4 regions of the Rossellomorea sp. FM04394 genome follow, and region 1 is predicted to be linked to each of the others. Evidence: riboswitches for the same ligand, from Rfam matches in the RefSeq annotation. Region 1 holds a riboswitch; each other region holds the start of a gene.
The links. A riboswitch is a leader RNA that binds a small molecule or an ion and turns the genes downstream of it on or off. The one in region 1 is predicted to bind cyclic di-GMP.
Positions count from the first base shown of each region.

Region 1 (3,742 bases):
GATGAAACAACTGCAGAAATCAATAAGCTTAAAGAAGAAATTAAAGTTTTAGAAGAAAAAATAAAAGAGCGTAATGAACTACTGAAAGAACGTGCCCGTGCGATCCAGGAAAAAGGCGGCTCTGCAAATTATCTTGATGTACTACTTGGCGCGGACAGCTTCGGTGACTTCATCAACCGCGTAACGGCAGTAAATACAATCGTAAGTGCCGATAAAAAGATCATGGACGAACAAAAACGTGATCAGGCTGAATTAGAAAAGAAACAAGAAGAAGTAGAAGGCAAGCTTGCAGACCTGGAGTCTACTAAAGCGAGTCTTGAGTCTCTTAAACAAGATCTTGATAGTCAAAAAGCTCAAAAAGCTGAGTTATTCAAGCAGTTGGAAGCACAACAGGCTTCTCTTGAAGTAGAGAAAGAAGATCTTCAAAAAGAATCTGATGAGCTTTCTAAAATGGAACATCAGCTTGAAGGTGAAATCCAGGCTGAACAAGCACGTCTAGCGGAACTTGCACGTCAGCGTGAAATCGAACGTAAGCGTCAAGCGGAAGCTGAAGCGGCAAAACGTGCAGCAGCACAACAACAAGCAACTACAAGCAGCAGCGGTGGTTCTTCTTCAGAATCTGCAGCACCAGCGCCATCAGCCCCTAGTGCGCCAGTAAGTGCCGGTGCCTGGACATCTCCAGCTTCCGGAACGATTACTACAAACTTCGGTTGGGACGTTTTGAACGGTAAAAAGCGCTATCATTATGGTATTGATGTTGCAGCTCGCGGCAGTGTTCCGATCTCTGCAGCTGCTGATGGATATGTCATCAAGAGTCACTATAGCTCAAGCTACGGTAACGTAGTATATATCACTCACTCAATCAACGGACAAACCTTCACAACGGTTTATGCCCACATGGCTTCTTCGTCTGTTAGCACTGGACAAGCAGTTAACAAGGGAGACAGAATCGGTTACATGGGTAACACAGGATACTCTTTCGGACAGCATTTACACTTTGAACTTCATGCAGGTTCATGGAATGCATCGAAATCTAATGCTGTAAACCCACGTCAATATATTAACTTCTAATTTTACGACCCCACTTCCTGAGAAGCGGGGTCTATTTTTTGCCGTTTTTTCTAGTTCAATGTAAGTCTAGGGAATATTCACTATTTCCATTAAGAATCTTCTCAAATATTACACTTTTTAGTATAATGACAACTGTAGTTTCTACAAATTGATAAGGGCAAACTAATTGAAAGATTAGGACGCAAAGCCACGGGTCTACCATTCTCAGATGAGAATAACGATGGCCGGGTTACCGAAAACAATGGATTACAATGAATACTATTTCGAAAGTTTTTATTAGTATCATTTAGCCTGCCTTTTTGGTGGGCTTTTTTTATACGACTTGTTTGATAAGATTTGAATCTGTAGTAAGGATGATGATGTTGGAATTGACTGAATTAAAAAGGCAATTAAGAAGTTTCTGTAGAAGGAATCGTACTGCTTTGAAGTCTACTTATGTAGGTAAATATACAGCTGAAGAGCTCAGTGAAATGCTTATCGAAAGTCTCGGTGCAGAAGAAGTAAAGAGAGTTGTACAGGACATCGAAATCATCAATCGCCGTGGTGGAAATACAGTTACATACTTTATGCTTATTTTAGAAGGGCTAAAGGCAGCATAAGACGAATAAAACCGAATGCCGGTCATGAATGGCATTCGGTTTTATCTATTTTTTAACAGTATAAGAGAGTTCAATCCATTAAATTGTAGGAAATTAATATCGTTGCAAAAAGAAAGAGAGTATGGTTTAATAACCATACGTACTTAAAACGTAATGATTACGATTAATAAAGGAGAGAACCATTTTGGCAAAGAAATCAAAGGTAGTGAAAGAGAAGAAACGTCAGGAACTTGTTCAGAAATACGCAGATTTACGCAGGGAGTTAAAGGAGAAGGGTGATTATGAAGCGTTAAGGAAGCTGCCGAGGGATTCCTCGCCGACCCGATTAAACAGTCGTTGTGAAGTTACAGGGAGACCAAGAGGCTATCTCCGTAAATTTAAGATGTCCCGTATCGCTTTCAGAGAGTTTGCTCATAAAGGGCAAATACCCGGCGTCAAAAAATCAAGTTGGTAATACATTAAACGTTAAGGTGGGGAATTAAGAATGAAAAAAGACATTCATCCAGAGTATCAACAAGTGGTATTTATGGACACGAACAGCGGTTTTTCCTTTTTAACAGGATCTACGAAAACATCCAATGAAACGATTGAGTGGGAAGACGGGAGCACGTATCCTTTATTAAAAATAGAAGTAAGTTCGGATACGCATCCGTTTTATACAGGAAGACAGAAGTTCTCTGATAGAGGAGGGCGTGCAGAACGCTTCTTGAAAAAATACAACATGAAATAGTGCATGTCGTGCCACTAGAGAGAATAGGTTAAGGTATAGACTTATGCCGGGGTGAATACGATGAACGAACATTTAATGGAAATTGCTGCTCGGGATATTGTTAAGGGCCTGCCAAATGAAAAAAGGGAGATCTATCAATATGTGGTCGATCTTGAAGATGAATTGGCGAGCCGATCCGAGACGTCTGAGGAATTTATGGCCTTACTTGTGAAACATTCTCCTCATCAACAGGCAGCCTCTCATTTTAACATGAACTTTGGAGAGCTGATGAAACGGATGAGGGAAATTGAACAAGAGATTAATGCCAAGTTAGATCAGAAGCTGCGAAATGTAACGTGGATTGATTATACAGACACCATTCGATCGATGAAAGGGTCAGAAGCAATAAATACAAGCTACTTCTTCTTTTCCATGAATCATGCTTATACTAAATAAGAAGTAGAACTTTATAATTTAAATCGTAATCTTTTCGTTATAAAAGAAATACTCAGTAGGAAATGGGAATATCGAAGATCAGGGAACCGGTGTTTTCCCTTCTATGATTTCCTATGATCATAGGGGAAGTCCCTATCCTACAAAAGCAGAAATTAAGGATTCTCCTTCATGGAGAATCCTTTTATTATTCAAAATTTCGACACACATTTATCCATGCAATCTGTAATAATTCTCCTATAGGATAAACTATGAGTAAATAACTTGCTTGTATATAAAAGATTCAGGATACTAATACATAGTAGGGTATGATGAACGAATGGAGGAATTCCCAATGGCCGGAGATTTATTCGAACACCATAAAGCTTCAAAGCTCCTCGACCCAAGACGTCAGGAGCTCGTACCAGTGGACAAAGTTCTCGAACTTCTCAAACTCAATAAAGACGATATCGTCGCCGACTTAGGCTGTGGAAATGGCTACCTGACCCTTCCCATTGCGAAAGCGGTAGAATCAAAGGTACAGGCAGTAGATCTGCAGCAGGAAATGCTGGAATACTTGAAACACCGTGCTAATGAAGAAAATGTAGACAATATCGTTTATGTGAAATCATCCCTTGAATATCTCAGCTTCAACAAAGGTACTTTGGATAAAATCGTATCCGCTTTTGTCTTGCATGAAGTTCCCGATCTGATCAAAGTATTTCAGGATTTACACGATATGCTGAAGGAAGAAGGCATCTGGCTGATCCTGGATTGGGAAAGGGTAGAGTCAGAAATGGGACCGCCTCTGGATCATCGGATTTCTTCAGGGGAACTCGATCGGCAGCTCCAATCATCCGGGTTCCACACAACAGTGGGTCACTTGCATCCATCGGTTTATTATATTGTCGTGAAAAAAGGGTAGGAATAT
Region 1 is NZ_CP168654.1:3,867,884-3,871,625, reverse strand. Features, by position in the region: gene ACCB35_RS19495 (murein hydrolase activator EnvC) at 1-1,071, shown strand, start outside; cyclic di-GMP riboswitch class I at 1,218-1,308, shown strand; gene ACCB35_RS19490 (hypothetical protein) at 1,398-1,670, shown strand; gene rpsN (30S ribosomal protein S14) at 1,855-2,124, shown strand; gene ACCB35_RS19480 (type B 50S ribosomal protein L31) at 2,155-2,400, shown strand; gene ACCB35_RS19475 (hypothetical protein) at 2,461-2,835, shown strand; gene ACCB35_RS19470 (class I SAM-dependent methyltransferase) at 3,167-3,736, shown strand.

Region 2 (3,742 bases), 380 kb from region 1:
TGCGCTTTCCCTGATCATTTTCATAATACCGAGTTTGTATGCGACCGGTCACTCCAACGACAGATCCCTTTCGGCAATATTTCTCCATATTATCGGCTGCCCGGTTCCAAATGGTGCAGAGTACAAAATCTGTATCAATTTGGCCTTTTTGATTCTTGTAGTTGCGATTCACAGCTATCGTTGCGTTAAGTATCGATTTTCCTTCCATTGTTTTTCTTGTTTCGGGGTCCTTGGTCAGCCTTCCAACGATGGTCACTTGGTTGATCAATTGGATTCGTTTCCTCCTTTCTCATATGATGCTCTCATCTTACAACCATCTCTCTCATCTTGTAAAATCATGGATTTCCGAAATTCGAGGCAAAAATGGCTTAAATTTCGGAAATTCCCCTAGGGAGATTTTGCGTTTTTTGATCGAAATCGGGCTCATAAACACAAAATTGCATCTTTCGTTCTTTTTTTCATCGAGGAATTTGTTAGGGAAACAATTCCTACTATGATATAATTTTATAAAACCTTTAAATGGGAGATGTTCGTTCATGAAAACCTTTAAAGTTATTTCACTGCAAGTAGTGGAAAACGATGAACTGCGTGACTTTGAAATTGTGGACGGTCTGATTATAAATAAAGAAGATGGACAAAGTACGTGGCTTGTCGAAACCTATTTGTCCAATGAATATATCGAATTTTTTCAAGAGGCTCAGCAAAGGAATGAGGATTTGGAAATCCAAGTCGTGATTTCCCATAAAGCCAACGATCCGGCTGCTTTCATGACCTCCATCCGTTGTATTAAAGAAATGGATGATCATATTAGCATTATGTTTGAGGGGAAATTGAAGAAACAACGCAATGAATATGCTGAATTATTACTTGATGACTTAGTGCAAAAGGGGTATTCTGGCGAGGAATTAATCCGTGAATTTCGTGAGAAAATGGTATCGAAACCGCGTATTCCGGCAACTGCAAAACCTAGCGTTTAATTATACGAAATTATGTAAACTTTATATAGAGCAGGGTATAACTGTTTGCTATAATAAACTTATACGTTTATTTCATTCCCTTTTATAATGAAGTTCTAGGCAGGTGTGAACAGTGATTGGTGAAAGAGTTAAAAAATATAGGCAGGAAAAGCGAATGTCCATGACAGAACTAGCTGAAAAAGCAGGCGTCGCTAAATCATATTTAAGTTCTATAGAGCGTAACCTTCAACAAAACCCTTCCATTCAGTTCCTTGAGAAAGTTTCGGCTGCATTAGGGATCCCATTGGATGCTTTACTGCATGATCAACCGGATAATCAAAATGTCGATCACGAATGGCTAAAAATTGCCGAAGAAGCTATGGATTCTGGCATTTCAAAAGAGCAGTTTCGCGAATTTATCGAGTTTAACAAATGGAAGCTAGGCAATAAATAAAGTCTTGCGATTGTTCGCAAGACTTTATTTATTTTAAATCACCTTGTAACCTTCTTTCATTTGTGGGGTCTGACTGTGGAGAAACTTTCTTATTTCCGCTTTTGGTATTCCTGCTTCCAGCGCTTGTTTGATCAACTCTACCCATTCCATATCAAGTTCACGATTTGTCATCAATTTCCCCTCCTAAAATACTATCTAGTATTTCAGGCAATCCAGCCATCATAGCTTTAAATACGCTCCGTAACCTTCCTTATCGAGAAAAGCGTATTCCCCCACCTTAGATCTGTGACTTTGCGTCCCTACCTTTCAATAGGTTTGCCTTTATCTGACTAATTCGTTATTACTGATTCTATTATACTAATAGAATTCTATTTCCTATGTTGTTTTTTGTCTTTTCTGACAATAATATTTACCCTTTATTTTTACACATACACCTATTATTTTACATTTTTTAGAATATATATCCACTATTTTCTTCAAATTATTTGATATTCAAGAGAAATTTGTCGAATTAATTTGGATGGAGCATTAAACGTTCTTGTTATAAGATTCTAATTTTTTCCTTATTGTTGTGACTTTTTGAGTGATATCCTGAAATGATGTTGCTTTATAAAAAGAACATTCCGTTAAATCATTGCCACAGGAAGGACATAACCATTTTCCAGATTCAGAACTACTATATGATGCCCGTGTACAACGTCTGCAAATTTTTTTATACAATTTCCTGACTCCCTCCCTGCTTTCAAATCCTTAATAATCGACGAAACGCTTGTTCTTTTTAAAGAACTATTTAATTTAGTATATAATTCTTTTATATAAGTCTAAAGTCTCTCATTCAGCCATAATAGGGCAAAAATCCAGCTTGATTGTTCTTTATTATGAATTTTCTTTCAATTTCTTACTATTTTGTTATTTATAAAAAACAATATGTTCTATATAATGAATATATTAGAGTTGGGAAAGGACTGTGATTAATGGTAGGTGAAAAGATAAAAAACTATAGGGAGAAAAAAGGAATGACCATTATTGAGCTTTCTAAACAGTCTGGTATATCTAAGTCCTATATAAGTTCAATAGAAAGGGGAATCCAAAAGAACCCCAGTATACAGATCCTTGATAAATTATCTGCAGCACTTGGAGTAGCGTTGAACCAGGTACTTGACTTTAAGCCTGATATTGATGAGGAATGGATCCAATTAGTAACAATGGCCATTGAGGAAGGTTTAACAAAGCAGGAGTTTTTAGAATATATTCAGTTCATTCAGTTTAAAAGACTTAGTTCGAAGGGGAATTGATGCTGGTAATATAGATGTCTTACCATTTTTAACATGCACTATAAGAAAAGAAAAATAGCGCAGAAAGCTTAAAGCCTCTGCGCCCTATCATTACTCGTCCTTATTATCCGGATCCTGCATATCTTTATCATCTTCCACAGCGTCTTCTTCAGGCGTGTTGTTATCCTTCGCTGCATCTTTGTCACCTTGCTCGTTTTGGTCTTCTGACTCAGGTAAATTCTCTTCACCCATGTCGCCGTCATTCTCGTTCATGCCATCTTCTTCAGGCATTTCTTCTTCTGTTGGTGCCTCATCTTCCGGAGGAGGCTCCTGGTCTGCATTACATCCTACAAGAAGCATGGCAGCAAGTGCTGATCCACCAAGAATTGATAATAATTTTTTGCTCATGATGTATTACTCCTTTCTAACGTGTATGTTAGTTAATGTAAGACCGTTACTTTGGTCTTTCGTTAGCATTCCCTGAAAATGAATTAACTTGCATTTTGAAGGGAACTTTTTTGGAGAAATTTTATTTGAGCATTTGACAAAAAAAACGGGCCTGAAGTGAACGAATCACACCAAACCCAGTTACAAATAGACTATTCTTGTTTATCTCCAAGAGCAAACATCATTTCCAATTCGCAGGCAACCTCACCGTCAACCGTCGCCACGCCTTTGCCTTTACCGATAGGCCCTTTAAAGCGGATCATTTCAACCTCAAGTCTCAGCTGATCTCCCGGCTTAACTTGGCGCTTGAAACGACATTTATCAATGCCTGTAAAAAAGGCCAAACGTCCACGATTATCTTCCACTTTCAGCATGGCCACAGCTCCAACCTGAGCCAGCGCCTCTACAATCAGCACACCAGGCATAACAGGATAATCAGGGAAATGTCCATTGAAAAACTCCTCATTCGCCGTTACATTCTTAATCCCCACTGCTTTCTTGCCTTCTTCCACCTCAAGGATTCTATCCACCAACAAAAACGGATAACGATGGGGAATGATTTCTTTAATTTGATTAATATCAAGCATTTAAAACTCCTCCTACCAATATGT
Region 2 is NZ_CP168654.1:4,250,628-4,254,369, forward strand. Features, by position in the region: gene ACCB35_RS21215 (single-stranded DNA-binding protein) at 1-268, opposite strand, end outside; gene ACCB35_RS21220 (YwpF-like family protein) at 537-977, shown strand; gene ACCB35_RS21225 (helix-turn-helix domain-containing protein) at 1,090-1,410, shown strand; gene ACCB35_RS21230 (anti-repressor SinI family protein) at 1,444-1,581, opposite strand; cyclic di-GMP riboswitch class I at 1,614-1,740, opposite strand; gene ACCB35_RS21235 (helix-turn-helix domain-containing protein) at 2,385-2,705, shown strand; gene ACCB35_RS21240 (hypothetical protein) at 2,796-3,092, opposite strand; gene fabZ (3-hydroxyacyl-ACP dehydratase FabZ) at 3,284-3,718, opposite strand.
Region 2: another riboswitch for cyclic di-GMP. It lies ahead of ACCB35_RS21230 (anti-repressor SinI family protein); the one in region 1 lies ahead of ACCB35_RS19490 (hypothetical protein).

Region 3 (3,742 bases), 790 kb from region 1:
AAACAGACTTGGAGAAATATTTTTCAGTACGTGAGCAAAGAGGATCCTGCCTTTCGTCATGCCTTTACTTTGGGCAAACTCAATATGTGGTTTAAGCATTTCTTCTTCCATAATGAAAAGAAGAATACGAAAGAAAGAGATCATGGGAATAATGGATAGGGTGATGATCGGAGCAAGAAAGATCTTTTCATCCCCAAACTCTGTAAATTTCATTAATTCAAAGCCGAAATGCTTTAAAACATATACAATGAGAAGCTGGAGCATAAAAGCAAACATTAAGTCAGGCACCGTCTCAAAGAGATTTAATACTTTCTTTAGAGAAGAAGTAACCCAACGGGGCAAAAACACTGTAATGATCGTAAGGATGAATGCTGTTCCCAGACCTAAACCCAATGCCCCACCGATAATCTGTAAAGAATATAAATACGGTCCCCAAAGCATGTCCAGAAAATCGACGGTTACCCCTTTATATGAATAGCTCCAGTTTTCACCGTCCAAAAATACAAAAACAAACTTAATAAACTCTTCAAAGAATCCGACAATATTATACAGACCCCTCTCCTTAAATACTTCAGGAGCAATACTCACGGCTAAAATACCAATCAACCCAAGAATATAATAGAACATAAATTTCAGCGGAAATGTCACTAGCCTCATACCCTGATCCCCTTTTTTTCTCTTTTTCCTCAGTTTAATGGAAATTTTAAATGTTTTCAATTTTATTTCAATTCTGACGAAACCACTGCAGATACCACGAAAAAAGGTGACTCCTATAGTTCAAAGTCCCCTTTTTCATTTAAGCTAATAACCGACTCGGCCTTCCCAGATAAAAGCCCTGCCCGATTGTAATCCCAATGTCCTTTGCCACTTGCATATCCTGTTTGGTTTCAATTCCCTCTAATACAATCAACGTATCTTTACCGTAGAATTGATTAAAAAAAGACAGGAATCGTTGTTTCTTATCATCTTGAGACAGATTCAGGGCAAAAAAGCGATCCAGTTTAATAATTTCCGGTTCATATTCAATGGATTTCTTGATGGAGGATGTCCCTTGACCAAAGTCATCGATCGCATACCATACTCCATATTGCTTAAGTTCTTTGAGTGACTCTTTTAATAATGGATTCTGCCAGAGTTCCTCCGCACTCGACTCATTAATCTCCAGCACAAGACGCCCCTTTATTTCAGGATGCTTCTTCATGAGGCCATAAAAATAGGTATGAAAGCTTGGGTGGAGAATCGTCGTGATATAAATGTTAAGAAATAACTTACAGGGCTTCAGTCCATTCTCTGAAAAGCTTTCAAGAGCCTTTGAAATGGATAAGGTATCAAGCTTATATAAGATATTAGCTTTCATGGCCGACTGAAAAACACTTTCAGGATTTTCGTTATACTTGTTTCGTAACAGGCCCTCATATGCAAAGAGGGTTTGTTGCTCGCCCATTTCATATAAGGGCTGAAAATCATGATAAATATAGTTGTTTTGAAAAATAGTAAAGATGTTCATAGGACCCCTATACTCTCTATAGTTTATAAAAAAAACCACACAAAAACGTATTTCTACGTTCGTATGTGGTCGGTTGCGCTACTAGCTCCCCTAAATGTAAGCGCCCATCTATCATTTAGGTTCAAAGCTCCCATTCGAATTGTCAGTATACGATGAATTCACCTTATAAGAAAAATATACCACAAACGTAGTACTTATGGGGTGGATTTTCAGTAAAAATTAGAAAATTCTTAAAAAGTCTTTATCTTGATACATAGGGATTGTCTTTAACCCAGAACCTCCACGGATAATCCCTGGCTTCTCCAGTGTTATCGATCCCTATTCGTTTTCCTTCCGCAATGTTTTCAGGCTGGTATCCTTTTGAAATGATCAGAGGCGGTGCTAAAAAGCTGCCTCCGTAATCCTCCATTGTGATACCTAACGCTTTCGTCAATTTTCCTGGACCATTTGTCCAATTTTTCTTTAAATGACCGGGCCTTCTTCTTTCCATAAGTTCCAAGCCGCCAAGGGGGTCAACGGCTCTAATGAGAATCGCTTCAGGCTTCTCTCGTTCACCGCTCACTACATTCACTAAACAATGGGTATGCATAACGTATGTATAGATCCGGCCTGCTTCATGAAACATGACTTCCGTCCGCTTCGTCCGTCTGTTTCCATAACTGTGAGCCGCCCGGTCCTCTGGTCCTAAATAGGCTTCCGTTTCTACAATATAACCTGAAGCTGTTCCCTCCTCCGTCTCTTTCACTAACACACATCCCAACAGAGACTTTGCAAGTTCCAATGTGGGCTGTTGGAAAAACGAAAGAGGCATAGGGGTATCATTCATGACTGTCACTTCCTTCAATTAAATAGTTCGTACGTATATGTAAGGTATACCCCATTTCATTAATGGTTAAGTAAATTTTCATTAAAGAAAAACCTAAAAAAGGTAACAAATAAAGGTCAGGTCTTATTTCATCAGTCCATAAAGCAAATCTAAAGGTATGGCTTCCACCTTTCGATCATTCCTGCCCGTTGTGGTTTCCGCTTTACAAAGAGAGTTCCATATGGCTTCTTCTACACTATCCACCGTCATTTCAAATAGAGTGGATATGATCGGGCCGTCTTCTTTAATGAAAGAGTAAGGAATCGTGTGATCATGATTGGGGTGATGTGGAATGCGGTGAGCAGTAGAAAACGCAAGGACAATATCACCACTTCCATGTTCTGCATACGAACCCGTTCTTGAAAGACCGAATGAAGCTCGTTTGGCCAGTCGTTTAAGCTGCCTTTCATTGAGAGGTGCATCAGTGGCTAAGATGATCATGATTGATCCATCGGGTATATCCTTATCCTCCCCGGTGTTAAGGATGGGAACCTTTAAATCCTTTCTCTTGCCGAAATTCGTTAATACGAGTGCTCCCACCGTATACTTCTCTTCTCCAAAGGCATACTCCCTGGAGCTGGTCCCTATACCACCTTTATATCCTAAACATAGCATCCCGGTTCCCGCTCCGATACACCCTTCTTCAACAGGTCCGGATTGTGCATGAAGAATGGCTTCCCTGGCATCTTCAGGCTTCACATGAAGACCTCGGATATCATTGAGAAAACCATCATTGCATTCTCCCACAATGACATTTACTGTCCCTGTTGTGTCGCCGATTTCAGGTGTTTCATCGAGCATATATTGAACCGCCCCTTTCAGAACGTCCCCAACGGAAAGAGTATTCGTCAAGAGGATTGGACTTTCAAGCAGCCCGAGCTCCTCCAGTTGAATCGTCCCTACTGTTTTTCCAAATCCATTGATTACATAGCTGGCAGCAGCTATCTTTTCTCGAAACAGATTTCCTTCATGAGGTAAGACCGCCGTGACACCCGTCCTTACCAAGGTACCGTCATGCTCATATTGAAGGGTCTTATGACCGACTTTTACTCCCTCGACATCGGTAATACTGTTATATTCCCCACATGTATAGGAGCCGATACTGCCTCCTATCTCCCGAAAACGTTTCCGTTCCATTAATGAAAAACCTCCTTCTTCCTTATCACTAACTATTCGGCCAAGGAGCTCAGAACCCCTTTTAAAACATAGAAGCAAACCCTATTTTTTACAGGATAATAAAGACGGCGAGAGTAAATATTAAAGACTGTTAATGCCTTATAAAAGGTAATCAACACTACTGGAGGTTCACACATGAATAAACGCTTTCTTTCGGTAACAGTCTGTGCCGTCATCCCGTTTATGCTGATGAC
Region 3 is NZ_CP168654.1:192,840-196,581, reverse strand. Features, by position in the region: gene ACCB35_RS01095 (ABC transporter permease subunit) at 1-657, opposite strand, end outside; gene ACCB35_RS01090 (EAL domain-containing protein) at 797-1,507, opposite strand; cyclic di-GMP riboswitch class II at 1,566-1,646, opposite strand; gene ACCB35_RS01085 (DNA-3-methyladenine glycosylase) at 1,749-2,333, opposite strand; gene ACCB35_RS01080 (P1 family peptidase) at 2,457-3,509, opposite strand; gene ACCB35_RS01075 (CAP domain-containing protein) at 3,684-3,742, shown strand, end outside.
Region 3: another riboswitch for cyclic di-GMP. It lies ahead of ACCB35_RS01090 (EAL domain-containing protein); the one in region 1 lies ahead of ACCB35_RS19490 (hypothetical protein).

Region 4 (3,742 bases), 100 kb from region 1:
GTTTACTGGTATTGATTGGCTGGTTTTCAATCCAGAAGATCCTGCGGATTGAGGTGTAAAACATGAGTATTTTCTTTTTTTTAATGGCTATCTGTTCATTCACGTGCCTATCGGCAGCCATCCTCTTAACCCTTAGTAGGAAAAGGATTGCCATGGACCATCGCATCAAACATTATTTCAACGATATACATCAGGTAGAATCTATGGAAAAGATAAAAGGCAAAAAGAAGTCCTTTCGCCCTTTCTCGCGATTATGGAATCGTGGACTGCAGCTGATTAGTAGAAAAACGAGCAAAGCGAAACAAAAGAAGCTCGATCATCTCATCCGGGATGCAGGTTATTCAGGCAGGCTGACAGCACTTGAATTCCGATTGATTCAACTGCTTATTAGCATAGGAGGGGGAACGGCCGTTTTCTTCCTTTTTGCTCCCATGGCAGACAGTATGGTGATGACGCTGCTTCTGGCCTTTGGCGTTTTCTTTCTTGGCTTTCAATACTGCACGTTCTACTTAAGCAAAAAAAAGACCCGTCGAATCGCCCGGATCAATCGGGATATGCCGGATTTCTTTGATACAGTGAATTTATTGATAGAGGCCGGCCTCGGGTTGGATGCCGCCATTTTAACCGTCTGTCAAAAGAAAAAGGGACCTCTTTCCGAGGAGTTCTTATTCGTCCTGGAAGATATGAAACGAGGGAAATCAAGAAGGGAAGCCTTCTATGAACTACGGATGACGGTACCATCGGATTCCCTGCAAAGCACTTTGACCACCATGATCCAAGCTGACTATCTTGGTGTGGGGATGTCAAAGGTCATCCGGAACCTAACCGTCCGGATAAGGGAACAAAGAAGGGAATCGGCCCGGGAACAAGCCATGAAAGCTCCCGTCAAAATGCTTTTTCCCATGGTTTTCTTCATCTTTCCATCCATCTTCATCGTGTCTTTAGGACCTCTCATTGTCAAAATCCTGACAGAAGGACTAATGTAACCTGAGGGACGGACCTCCTATAGGAGGTCCGTCCCTCTATAAGAAAGTTGTCGATAAGTATTTATGCCTAAATGCTAGATTATTCTGACTTTTCTATTATAATGGGAATATAAGTAATAACTGTTAATTAATAAATTTGATTGTTTGCAAGGGGGGATTGCGAATGCCTGGATATTATATGAAGGAAGTATGGACGCCGTTAAAGATAATAGGAATCAAGTTTTTCAAATCAGAAGAGAATAGCATCTTTATGAAGGTCTTCCAAAAGCCAAGGAAACGCTTATTCTAAAACTAGTATTTTAAATACTTCTACAACGCGTACGATAAAGGCAAACCCATTGAAAAATGGTGACGCAAAGCTATAGGGGCTTCAGTCCGGGAGACGATGCCAGCCAGTTACCGTGTACGCATCTGTTTTGATTCTTTTTTATTGGTTAGTTTTACATCTATAGTAGTCGCCATCCAATTCACTCTTAATTGTTTTCTTTTCTACCATCTACCTCACCATTCATCTAAATCATGATATACCTTCCACATTATCACCAACCAGTAAGACAATAGAACCAAATTTTCACGTCTAGAATTCACCTTTCTCAAATAATATAAGTTTGTAAACCAACTTATTGTTGGGTGTTACATAATTTTTCAATTCGAAGGGGCTGGGATCATGAAAAAAATCAGTACCGGTTTATTTGCCTTTCTATTAATCTTCTGTTTTAGTGTTTCACCGTCGCTTGCCGAAGGACCGTTTGAGCACCCATCCATTAAGAAAGAAATTCACACTCTCTCTAAGAAACAATCATCTACGACACTTGATGACTCAACCTTCACCAGGCTGAAAGAAAGGATGAAAGGATTAAAGAAATCCGATGAAATGAGGTTGATGGGTGAAGTTTATGAGCAGGAACCCAATGATTATCCTTACCAGGCTGACTTCATTCGCCTCGACGACATCGTACTCGGCACCTTTTGGTGGGCAGAGGACCTGGATTTTTATAGCTTAAATATTGATGAAACGCAGGATACGTATATTTACGGCTCGACATTGACGACTCTCAATGATCTTGGGTATTTGCTTTTCACCCCGGAAGGCGAGCCTGTTTATCCTGATGAATGGCTGGAAGATGGAAGCGATAATCTCCAGATTTATTATTCACTACCTCCTGGCTCGTATTATCTTGCAGCCACTGACCTGAATATGTTTGGCGGGGATGGAGTATATGGGTTGACTGCATTCACTGGAGAAGAAACCGTGGATAATGTGTATCGGATTTATGGAAACGACCGGCACGAAACTGCGATTGAAATCTCAAAAGTAGGATGGCCAGACGGGGCCGAAACAGTTGTTTTAGCAAGGGACACCACATTCCCTGATGCATTGGCAGGTGCCCCATTCGCTTTCCAAAAAGATGCGCCGATCCTATTAAATCCTAAGGATCGTTTAAATGGTAAGGTAAAAGAACGAATAAAAGAATTAGGGGCCAAGGAAGTTGTGATTTTAGGAGGAGAGGGTGCAATATCAGCTGATGTTGCAAGGGACCTAAAGAATAACGGCTTGGATGTCCGTCGAATCGGCGGGAAAACACGATATGAGACGGCGGCCAATATTGCAAAAGAATTAGGGTATTACGATCAGGCAATCATTGCCTACGGAGGCAATTTCCCTGATGCCTTATCCATAGCACCATTTGCTGCCTCAAGTGGGATACCGATCCTGTTAAGTCCTACCAATGAATTAGCAGATGAAACGAAGGAAGCTTTGAAAAATGTCACGGACACAATCATCGTAGGGGGAAAATCAGCCATTTCGGAGGGAGTCCAAAAGCAACTTGCTAAAAAGAATCCTGTACGGATTTCAGGTGCCAACAGATACGAAACATCGGTCAACATCGCCACACAGCTTGAAATGCCGGGAGATATCATCACCGTTGCCACCGGTCAAAACTTCGCCGATGCACTGACTGGTTCTGTACTCGCCGCCAAATACTATGAACCTATCATCCTGGTAGAAAAAAATAAGGTTCCCGACCCTGTACGGAAGTATATTTCAGAAAATGGAACGTGGTACTATACTGTACTAGGGGGAGAAGGTGCCGTTTCTCAAAAAGTCGTAGAAGAGCTCAGCGGCCTCTAGGTTATCAACATGATAGAAAGACCAATGATCACGCCTGGGGCGGACATTGGTCTTATTTTGTTTTCATCTGTTTCAATTATTCCCCAACTAATAAAATACCAAATGACTATCATCCTATCCCTCTTTTTCTGTTATGATGATATCAACGAATATTTTGACAATAAACGGAATGAAGGGACTGCCATTCAATGACTAGTGCTTCAACCATGCTGATACAATTCCTGGAAGATCACTCAGAGGAATTTTTACATAATTGGCTAAAAGACATCGTTATTTCAGAAAACGATTTATATAAAGAAGAAGTGTTGAAAAATGGGGTAAAAATGTTTGAATTAGTCAAACGTGCGATCGAGAAGCCCCTCACTGAAGAAGAAATCACTTATCTTGCACACAAAACCGCACTGGAACGGGTCAACGCAAACGTCAATATCAGTGAGTTTGTGTACAACGTGAATATAGGAAAAAGCATCATTATAAAATGGGTCAGCAACTCAGGGATCGAGCTCCGGGAATTACAGCCCATTTTTGAAGAGATCAATGCGTTATTCGACCGTTTTTCCTACTTGGCCGTCAGAAAATATACGGAAATTAAAGAGCAGCAGCTCCAGGAAAAAGAGTTGTA
Region 4 is NZ_CP168654.1:3,968,630-3,972,371, reverse strand. Features, by position in the region: gene ACCB35_RS19965 (type II secretion system F family protein) at 1-59, shown strand, start outside; gene ACCB35_RS19960 (type II secretion system F family protein) at 63-986, shown strand; gene ACCB35_RS19955 (hypothetical protein) at 1,150-1,275, shown strand; cyclic di-GMP riboswitch class I at 1,305-1,390, shown strand; gene ACCB35_RS19950 (cell wall-binding repeat-containing protein) at 1,654-3,120, shown strand; gene ACCB35_RS19945 (histidine kinase N-terminal domain-containing protein) at 3,327-3,742, shown strand, end outside.
Region 4: another riboswitch for cyclic di-GMP. It lies ahead of ACCB35_RS19950 (cell wall-binding repeat-containing protein); the one in region 1 lies ahead of ACCB35_RS19490 (hypothetical protein).